DNA from 3 places in the Halomonas kashgarensis genome. Region 2 is predicted to be linked to each of the others. Evidence: riboswitches for the same ligand, from Rfam matches in the RefSeq annotation. Region 2 holds a riboswitch; each other region holds the start of a gene.
What was found. A riboswitch is a leader RNA that binds a small molecule or an ion and turns the genes downstream of it on or off. The one in region 2 is predicted to bind thiamine pyrophosphate.
Positions count from the first base shown of each region.

Region 1: another riboswitch for thiamine pyrophosphate. It lies ahead of thiM (hydroxyethylthiazole kinase); the one in region 2 lies ahead of tenA (thiaminase II).
Region 3: another riboswitch for thiamine pyrophosphate. It lies ahead of R5M92_RS08615 (sodium:solute symporter); the one in region 2 lies ahead of tenA (thiaminase II).

Region 1 is NZ_CP137552.1:3,118,416-3,121,686, reverse strand. It holds gene R5M92_RS14280 (DMT family transporter) at 1-270, shown strand, start outside; gene thiE (thiamine phosphate synthase) at 327-941, opposite strand; gene thiM (hydroxyethylthiazole kinase) at 931-1,743, opposite strand; TPP riboswitch at 1,774-1,871, opposite strand; gene R5M92_RS14265 (peroxiredoxin) at 1,903-2,544, opposite strand; gene gloA (lactoylglutathione lyase) at 2,715-3,248, shown strand; gene R5M92_RS14255 (DUF6164 family protein) at 3,254-3,271, shown strand, end outside.
Region 2 is NZ_CP137552.1:314,870-318,140, reverse strand. It holds gene R5M92_RS01340 (aldo/keto reductase) at 1-807, shown strand, start outside; gene R5M92_RS01335 (hypothetical protein) at 925-1,275, shown strand; TPP riboswitch at 1,371-1,531, shown strand; gene tenA (thiaminase II) at 1,621-2,304, shown strand; gene thiC (phosphomethylpyrimidine synthase ThiC) at 2,330-3,271, shown strand, end outside.
Region 3 is NZ_CP137552.1:1,878,420-1,881,690, reverse strand. It holds gene R5M92_RS08625 (hypothetical protein) at 1-505, opposite strand, end outside; gene R5M92_RS08620 (peroxidase-related enzyme) at 673-1,260, shown strand; TPP riboswitch at 1,356-1,472, shown strand; gene R5M92_RS08615 (sodium:solute symporter) at 1,462-2,865, shown strand; gene R5M92_RS08610 (sugar transferase) at 3,083-3,271, shown strand, end outside.

The DNA of each region.
Region 1 (3,271 bases), 660 kb from region 2:
CCCTGGCACTGGCCGGGCTTTCTGCTTTCGGGTGTGCTGGGCATCGGCGCTACCGCTTTCATTACCCTGGCGTTTCGTTATGCGCCTGCGGCGATTGCCGCGCCGTTCGATTACACCGCCATGTTGTGGGCGGTATTATTGGGTTGGTGGTTCTGGGGGGAAATGCCCGACGCATGGGTATGGGTGGGCAGTACGCTGATTATCGGTAGTGGCTTGGCGATTGCCTATCACGACCGGCGTACCACACTGAAGCGCCGCCCGACGGCTTGAACTGTGCCGCCGAGCTGGAGCTGTCGTTTCAGTTAACAACCTTTGGACCTTTGCCGTCAGGTAAAACGGAACGAGCGAGCCGCCTGCTCGGGATCGGTCTGTCCGCAAATAGCCGAAATCACGGCGATGCCATGGGCACCTGCCTCTCGTACGGAACGGCAATGCTCGGCCTTGAGACCGCCTATCGCCACGCTGGGCAGCGGGCTGGCTTGGGCGAGGGTCGCCAGACCCTCAAACCCGATCGGCTGGGCATGGTTCTGCTTGCTGGGAGTGGCGAAGACCGGCCCCAGGCCGATGTAATCGAGTATTTCCACGGGGGCCGCAGCCAGTTCGTCCAGCGAATTAATGGAAAGGCCGATGATGGCGCCGGGCTTCATGGCGTCTCGCGCCTCGTGGACGGCAGTATCGCTCTGGCCTACATGCAAGCCGTCGGCGCCGCTCTCCAAAGCAACTGATAGACGATCATTGATGATCAACGGGACGCCCGAGCCTTCCAGTATCTCTTTCAGACGTATCGCCTGGGCTATCATTTCGGTGTCGCTGGCATGCTTGTCGCGCAGCTGCACCATGGTGACTCCGCCCCTAACGGCAGCGGCCACCGTACTTTCCAGCCCGTGCCCACGGCACAAGTCGGGGTCGGTCACTAGATAAAGGGAAAGGTTACAGCGCATTGGTCACCTCCACATTGGCCTGGGCCGCCAGCTGCTCGGGAGTCAGCTGATAAAGAGCATCGATGAAAGCGACCTGGAAACTGGCCGGGCCCCGGGCGTCATGGGCGGCCTGGGACCCGGCCACGGCGAAGCTTGTCAGGGCCGCGACGCAGGCGTTGAACGTGTCCCGAGGCGAAGCGGCGATAAAGGCTCCCGCCACGGCGCTCAATCCACAGCCCAAGGTTGTCACGGTGGGCATCAACTCATGGCCGCCGTGAACGAGAACATGCCGCTGGCCGTCGGTGACCAGGTCGTACTCGCCCGTTACCGCGACCAGGCAGGCATGATGGCGAGCCAGGCGGATGGCTGCCTGGGTGGCGTTTGCCGTACTGTCGGTGGCATCCACGCCACGCCCTGGGTTGGCCATGCCGTCGAGTGCCAGGATTTCCGAGGGATTGGCTCGAATCAGCGTGGGCGAGGCGTCGAGTAGCGTAGCCGCCAACTGCCGGCGGTAAGCCGTGGCGCCCACGGCGACCGGGTCGAGTACCCACGGCTTGCCCTGTACCTGCGCCGCCTTGGCGGCCTGAAGCATGGCCTCGGCCCAGGCGGGGGATGGTGTTCCGAGATTGATGGAGAGTACGTCGGCCAGGCCGACGAATTCCACCACCTCCTCGCGGGCATGTAGCATTGCCGGTGAGGCACCCATCGCCAACAGCAGATTGGCCGAACTGTTCATGGCCACATAGTTGGTGATGTTGTGCACCAGCGGACGCTGGCGGCGTAGCGCTTCAAGCGCGGAGGCAAGATCAAGTGGTGCGGGCATCATCGCTCCCAGGCGCGGACGAAGGCCGGCCGGAGACCGATCACGACTTCCTACGCCGGCATTATCCGGTTCAGGTTCAAGGGTACATCTCAGCTGCATGAAAGCCTGCAGCGCCCCTGTCGTTACTGGTGCCTATGCTACACCGCTGGCCGATTCGATTCAGCTGCCTTTCTTGGGTTGCTTGACCATGCGCAGGTAGGGTTTCTTCTCGTCCCAGCCTTCGGGGAATAACGTCTTGGCGTCTTCGTTGCTGACCGAAGGCACGATGATGCAGTCATCACCCTCGCACCAGTTCACCGGGGTAGCGACCTTGTAGCCGTCGGTTAGCTGGAGGCTATCGAGCACTCGCAGGATCTCGGCAAAATTGCGTCCGGTGCTGGCAGGGTAGGTGAGCGTCAGACGAATCTTCTTGGCCGGATCGATAATGAACACGCTACGCACCGTCAGGGTGTCGTTGGCGTTGGGGTGAATCATGTCGTAAAGGTCGCTGACCTTGCGGTCGCTGTCCGCCAGCAGCGGGAAATTCAAGCCGTGGCCCTGGGTTTCCTCGATATCGCCAGCCCAGGCGTGGTGGTCGTCGATCGGATCGACGGATAGCCCGATGGCCTTGGTGTTGCGCTTGTCGAACTCGGGCTTGAGACGGGACACTTCGCCAAGTTCGGTGGTGCAGACCGGGGTGAAGTCCTTGGGGTGGGAGAACAGAATGACCCAATCATCCCCGGCCCACTCGTGGAAACGAATCTTGCCGGCGGTGCTGTCCTGTTCGAAATCTGGTGCGATGTCACCTAGGCGCAATGTCATGGGATTCTCCTTGTATAGGTGCAGTGATAAGCTTTCCTGCCTAGCATAGAATCAATTTCTTAGGCTTAAAAGTTCTTCTTGGAAGTTTAACTATATCAATATGTTCTTTCACCGTCTCTTCGCGGCTAGGGCAAGAACGGCAGTTCGCAACATAGGGTCAGGAGTCAATCATGCGTTTTTCGGGCGAGCAACACCCCGGGGTGCAGCCCACCCCGGCAGAAACCCAAGGGTTCCGTTTGAACCACACCATGTTGCGCGTCAAGGACCCGGAAAAGGCTTTGGCTTTCTATTCGCGGGTATTCGGCATGAGCGTCGTGCGGCGTCTTGATTTCGAGGAGATGCAGTTTTCGCTCTATTTCCTCGCCAATCTGGACGATCACACCGCGCCACCGGAGGATAGCGCTCAGCGGACCGTCTGGACATTCAGTCAGAAAGGCCTGCTGGAACTGACTCACAACTGGGGGACGGAGACGCAATCCGACCTGGCTTATCACGACGGCAACAGCGAACCCCAGGGCTTCGGCCATCTGTGTTTCTGCGTGCCCGACCTGGACGCCGCCGAGGCCTGGTTCGACAGCAATGCGGTGGAATTCGTCAAGCGCTCCGACCAGGGCAAGATGCAGGACGTCATCTTCATCAAGGATGCCGACGGCTACTGGATCGAGGTCGTGGAAGCCGCCCGCCTGGACAGCCTGGGGAATTAACCGCCATGGCCAAGTTACTCTTT
Region 2 (3,271 bases):
CTAGGCGGCGACAGCGTACCCCGTATCGGCCAGGGCACCTGGCACATGGGCGAGAATGCCGGGCAGCGCCACGCTGAGTTCAGGGCACTGCGTGAAGGGTTGGACCTGGGCATGACGTTGATCGATACCGCCGAGATGTATGCCGAGGGCGGCGCTGAAGAGATCGTTGGCCAAGCAATTCGCGACCGGCGTGATGAAGTCTATCTGGTCAGCAAGATCTACCCGCACAACGCCAGCACCCAGGGGGTACTAGCCGCCTGCGAGCGCAGCCTGCGCCGATTAGGCACCGACACTATCGATCTATACTTGCTGCACTGGCGCGGCCAGTACCCGCTGAGCGAAACCGTAGAAGCGTTTGAGCGGCTGCGCGAACAGGGCAAGATTCTGCGCTGGGGCGTGTCGAACTTCGACGTTGACGACTTGGCAGAACTCGATGCGCCCGCTTGCGCCACCAATCAGGTGCTCTACAATCCAGGAGCCCGCGGCATCGAGTACGACGTGCTGCCCTGGCAGGCACGACACAGCATGCCGCTCATGGCCTACTGCCCGATCGGGCAAGGCGGCGCCCTGCTGCGCGACGCCGCCCTGCAACGCATCGCCGACAAACACAGCGCCACCCCCGCTCAAGTCGCCCTCGCCTGGGCACTACGTCACCCCGGTGTGATTGCCATTCCTAAAGCCGTGAACCTAGAGCATCTCAAACAGAATTTTGATGCTGATAAGCTCAGACTCGACGACGATGACCTGGCGCAAATCGACGCTGCCTATCCCCCGCCAACGCGCAAGCAGTCATTGCAAATGGTGTGAGGGCGAGCCACTCAACGGCCCAGTACTGGTTTGTGAATACGGTATTTGTGCTGATATGGCTACGCTTTCATAATCAAGGCCGTGCTGCTGGTATGGATTGCGCTAACGGGATGGGGAATGGATAACGCACCGAGCGCAACAAACCCACCGGTTGCCATAGGCATCGCCATCACCGGCTTCAGCCTGATCATCATGCCGCTGACGGCGCCGCTGAGCGGCGGCTCCTGGCACCAGGCAGAAGTGTTCGGCATACACGCCGACCCCACGGCGGTCACCACGCTGGGGCTGATGCTTATCCTGCTGCGGGGGTTCGCCCTCTGTATCGCCGCCATCATCCCAGCACTCTGGCTGGTCGTTTCAGGCCTAACCCTGCAGGTGCTGAATTCCACGGGCGCCGCCCTACTGTTCGCCGTACTGGCGATTTTGTTGGTTGGGCTGGTTTGGAAAAGTATTGAATCCAAGCGATAACGAAGCAGCACCGGTGCCGTTTACGCGGATGAAAGTGGGCTGCGCCATCATGCACCATTGCATCTCCACCACCCGCCTTCTACACTCCGCTAACGAACAGCTTGACGGGGTGCCGGTGAAATCCGGCTGAGATGGCGCAGGGTGAGCATTTTTTGCTGCCAAGTGCTGGTCCCGCTGAACCTGATCCGGCTAATGCGCTGCTACTCACACTACGAGCGGCGCGGGTACCGGCGTAGGGATCAAGCGATGGCCATGGCTAGCTCTCTCACGATCGCACGCCACCTTTCCGCGCCATTCCCTCGGTCTTATTCGCCCACCCTCCGGATCATCATCACCGGAGGCATCATGGGTTACCGCTTTACCGATCTCACCACCGCCTGCCAAGAAGATTGGCGCGCCTATATCGAGCACGATTTCGTGCGCCAGCTGGGTAGCGCCACGCTGCCTGAGGCATCGTTTCGACACTATTTGAAGCAAGACTACCTGTTCTTGATCCACTTCGCCCGCGCCTACGCGCTGGCTGCCTATAAAAGCCCCACCTTGGCGGATTTACGCCAAGCCCATGAAGGAATGAAAGCCATCGTGGATGTGGAGCTGGGCCTGCTCGTCGGCTTTTGCCAGGAGTGGGGTATTTCCGAGCAGGAGCTGGAAGCGCTCCCCGAAGCCAGGGCCACGCTCGCTTACACCCGCTATGTGCTGGATACCGGCAACCGCGGCGACTTGCTCGATTTGCACGTGGCGCTGGCCCCCTGCCTTTTCGGCTACGGCGAAATCGCCAACTGGCTGAACGCCCAAACTTCTACTCTGCGCGGCAGCCAAAACCCGTTTGATGCCTGGATTGCCATGTACGAAGGCGACGAGTTCCAGGCCGCCATGCAGGAGGAGCTTGCGTGGCTCGATGCTCGCTTGGCCGATGTCACCCCCACTCGTTTTCGTGAGCTCAGCAAGATCTTCCGTGATGCCACCCGCCTGGAAATCGACTTCTGGCAGATGGGCCTTGAGCTGATCGATCACGACCTTTCTGAATAACCACCAACAATACAGAGAAACCATCATGATCAGGACCGTCAAGAGTAAAACCGCCCACTTTCTCGCCGAAACCGCCCAGGTGGATGCCGCTGCCGTGGCCCCGCTGCCCGGCTCGCGCAAGGTTTACGTGGAAGGCTCGCGGCCAGATATTCGCGTGCCGTTTCGGGAAATCATTCTCTCGCCCACCAAAACCAGCGGTGTGGATGAAGAGAACCCGCCGCTGCTAGTGTACGACACCTCCGGCCCCTACACCGATCCCAACGCCCAGATTGATTTGCGCCGGGGCCTGCCAGAGCTGCGCCGGGCCTGGATCGAAGAGCGCAACGACACCGAGTTTATGGATGGCCCCACCAGCCAGTACGGCCAGCGCCGCGCCAACGACCCCACCCTTGCCCAGCTGCGTTTTGATCTGACCCGTACCCCGCGCCGTGCACTCTCTACAAAGGACGGGCGGACTGGAAACGTGACCCAGCTGCACTACGCACGCCAAGGCGTCATCACGCCGGAGATGGAGTTCATCGCCCTGCGGGAAAACCAGCGCCGCCAGGCGCTGGGAACGTCAGAGGTTGAACGCATCCTGGGCCACCAGCATGCGGGCCAGAGCTTTGGCGCCAGCATTCCGGACGAGATAACGCCAGAGTTCGTTCGCGATGAAGTCGCCAGAGGTCGGGCGATCATTCCCAACAACATCAACCACCCTGAAAGCGAGCCGATGATCATTGGCCGCAACTTTCTGGTCAAAATCAACGGCAACCTGGGCAACTCGGCGGTAACCTCCTCCATTGAAGAGGAAGTGGACAAGATGACCTGGGGCATCCGCTGGGGCGCGGACACCATCATGGACCTCTCCACCGGGGCCAATATCCACGAAACCCGCGAATGGATCATCCGCAACTCACCGGTGCCGATCGGCACGGTGCCCATTTATCAGGCGCTGGAGAAGGTCAACGGCATCGCCGAAAACCTC
Region 3 (3,271 bases), 1.6 Mb from region 2:
GGGCGCAACGGTACGTGTCGTCCTCGCCGTAAACCAAGCGATGGTACATCTTGAAGAAGGTGTAGAGTGTCAGCCCTCCCTCGAACGCCGGCCAACGGGCGGGAATCGTGCGGGTAGAAATGTCCACGTTCTCGCCCTTGGCTTCGGCCTTGGCAAGCGCCCGGGCCAGGGGTTCGGCGAGAAGCGAGGCGCCATCGCTGGGGAAGTCGCGACCGCTGGCGGTTGCCGCGCGAAAGGCGTGCATGGCGGCTTCCAGGTCTTCCACACAGGTCAGCGGATAATCGGCGTTGTGCAGGGCTTCGGGATCGAAGACGCCATTCTGCCAGCCGTGGATCACACGCAGGGTGAGATGGCCCCGCTGCATGGGCCGTGCTACCAACAAGTGCAGCATGATGCGAATATGCAGTTGGCGTTCATCGGCGTTATTGCGAAAGGCGTGATACGGATCGGCAAACAGCTCATGCAGGCGACCTTGAGTATGTTCCTTGGCTTCGGTATAGCGCATTGCTGTTTTCCTGTCGGTACTGGTCCGCTACGCTGACGGCGGGTGCTCAGGGAAAAGTATTGATTACCGCAGTATGGCGAGCGCAACGGTGTATGGGAAGAGCCGCTGAAGGTTCGTTCCTGCTTCAAATCAACTCGATAATAAATTAACAACAAACAGGTAAAAACATGACCGCATCCCTTAGCCGCTTCCCCATTCCGGAAAGCCTGGAAACCCTGCCCGAGGATATTCGAGGCACGATACTCGCTGTACAGGAAAAGGCGGGCTTCGTGCCCAATGTGTTTCTCATGCTGGCGCATCGTCCTGCCGAGTTTCGGGCGTTTTTTGCCTACCATGACGCCTTGATGGAACGCGAATCCGATACCTTGACCAAGGCCGAAAAGGAGATGATCGTGGTGGCGACCAGTGCCCGCAATCAGTGCCTTTACTGTGTGGTGGCCCACGGTGCCCTGGTACGCATCTACAGCAAGGATCCGCTGCTCGCCGATCAGGTGGCGATCAATCACCGTGCCGCCCCGCTCAGCGAGCGCCACCGGACCATGCTGGATTTTGCCCTGCACTGCGGGCTGGAGGTGGGTGAATTGACCGAGACATGGCGGATACGCCTGGGCGAGGCGGGATTCAGCCAGGACGATATCTGGGATATCGGTGCCATTGCCGCGTTCTTCAGTCTTTCCAATCGCCTGGTTACCCTGACCGGAACACCGCCCAACGAGGAGTTCTACCTGATGGGGCGGCTGCCCCGGGAAAAATGACAGCTCGTCGCGTTGGCTGAATTGTCTGCGCTTTACATGGCGCCAGCGTTTACCGATGATGGCGCTCTCGGCCACGGTCGAAACCACAATCCATTCACTGTCGCCAGGGGAGCCCCGCCGGTCATGACGCCGCGGGGGCTGAGAAAGCCGAGTGCTGACCCTGGAACCTGATCCGGCTCATACCGGCGGAGGAAGTGCGACATGCTTTACCTGATCTCGGCCGCGCTCGGCGCGGCACTGCTGTGCTTTGCTTTTCTGGGGCTGCGTGCCCGCCGGGCCGATGGCCCGTTGGATGACTACATTACCGCCCGCAACTCGCAATCGGCTTCCAGCCTGGGGCTTTCGTTTCTGGCCTCGGGCATGGGCGCCTGGATTCTCTTCGCTCCACCTGAAATCGGCGCCTTCGTGGGGCCGTTGGCCCTGGCGGGTTATGCCGTCGGTTCGGCGCTGCCCTTCATCGTGCTGGGACTCTACGGGCCGAGGATTCGCCGTCATCTTCCAGAAGGGCGCAGCATCGGCGAGTTCGCCCAGGCGTGTTACGGAACCGGAGTGCGGCGCTGGGTATCGGCCGTTTCGGTACTCTATATGGCGTGCTTTCTGGCGGCGGAACTCACCGCCATCGGTGCGATAACAGCACTGCTTTCCGATGTGCCCCCTGCCTTGGTGGTGGTCGGCATCGCGTTGACCACCTTGCTCTATACCGTGATGGGAGGGTTGCGGGCGAGCCTGGCAACCGACCGCTGGCAAGCCTGGCTGCTGCTTGCATTACTCTGCGTGGTGGGCGGCGTGGCCCTGGTTCGTCTGCCCACTATGCCGGCTCCGGCCGCGCTGCCTTCGGCTCCCCTGGGCAGTGAGCTTAGCGTGGCGCTGACCCTGGTGATAGCGGTCACCGCCGCCAATCTCTTTCATCAAGGCTATTGGCAGCGGGTCTGGGCGGCGCGGGACGATGTCGCGCTCGGGCGTGGTGCGTGGCTGGGCGCCACCACCACCGTGGTAGTGGTGATGATGGTGGGGGCGCTGGGCATACTGGCCGCCATGAGCGGGGTCGCTCTGGGCGAACCGCCGATCCCGTTCTTCGCTCTGTTATCTCAGGCGCCCGACTGGCTTGCCTTGCCGGCACTAGTGCTGGCAGTAACGCTGGTGGCTTCCAGCGTGGATACCTTGCAAAGCGGTATCGCTTCGCTGGTGGTGGCGGGGTCGGGCCAGTCGGGGCTGAACAAAGAAGGACGTTCGATTCTTGTCGCCCGGCTGGTGACGATCGCGCTGATGGTGCCGGTGGTCATCGTGGCGCTGCAGGGGCTTTCCGTGCTGCGGCTGTTTCTGATTGCCGACCTGCTGTGCGCCGCCATCGTGGTGCCGGTCCTGCTGGGCCTGTGGCAGCGCATGAGGCCTGCGGCGGCCGTTGCGGGAGGTGTCGCCGGTATGCTTGGAGCCATCCTGCCCGGTTGGGTTTCTCAGGGCAGTTTGCAGGCGGGGATAATGACGGCAAGCTTTCCGGAAAGCATTCCCACCCTGGCCCCTTTTCTGGGAGCGCTTGTCGCCTCGCTCGTCATCAGCCTGTTGTTTGCCTGGATGATGCCGAAAAAGCAGCGCCTGAGCTTATGAAGTTTTAGGTCTCTCCTGTTGCGGCTGTTGAGAAAGTCAGTGTCCTGTCGCCGCTTGAGATTGAGAAAAAACCCTACCTCTTGGTGGCGTTTTGCCGCCGCACCGGTTTGGCGCCGGTGTTACCTTTAATATTCAATCAGTAGCTTTACTTCCCGCCAGCACGGTCATACATGGCACGGCTGGCGAGCGCCTTCGGCAACCACCAAAGGTCTGCATCATGGCTAAAATGCTTCGTTTGTTTGACGTTCTGCTTGCTGCCATGGGGCTTTTGATTGGACTGCCGTTAATGGTGTTATTGACCTTGGTCGGCTACTGGGAAACTGGTTCCCCCTTGTTCCGCCAGCAGCGGGTGGGGTATCACGGCCAGCCGTTTGTGCTGCTCAAGTTTCGGACCATGAAATGCGAT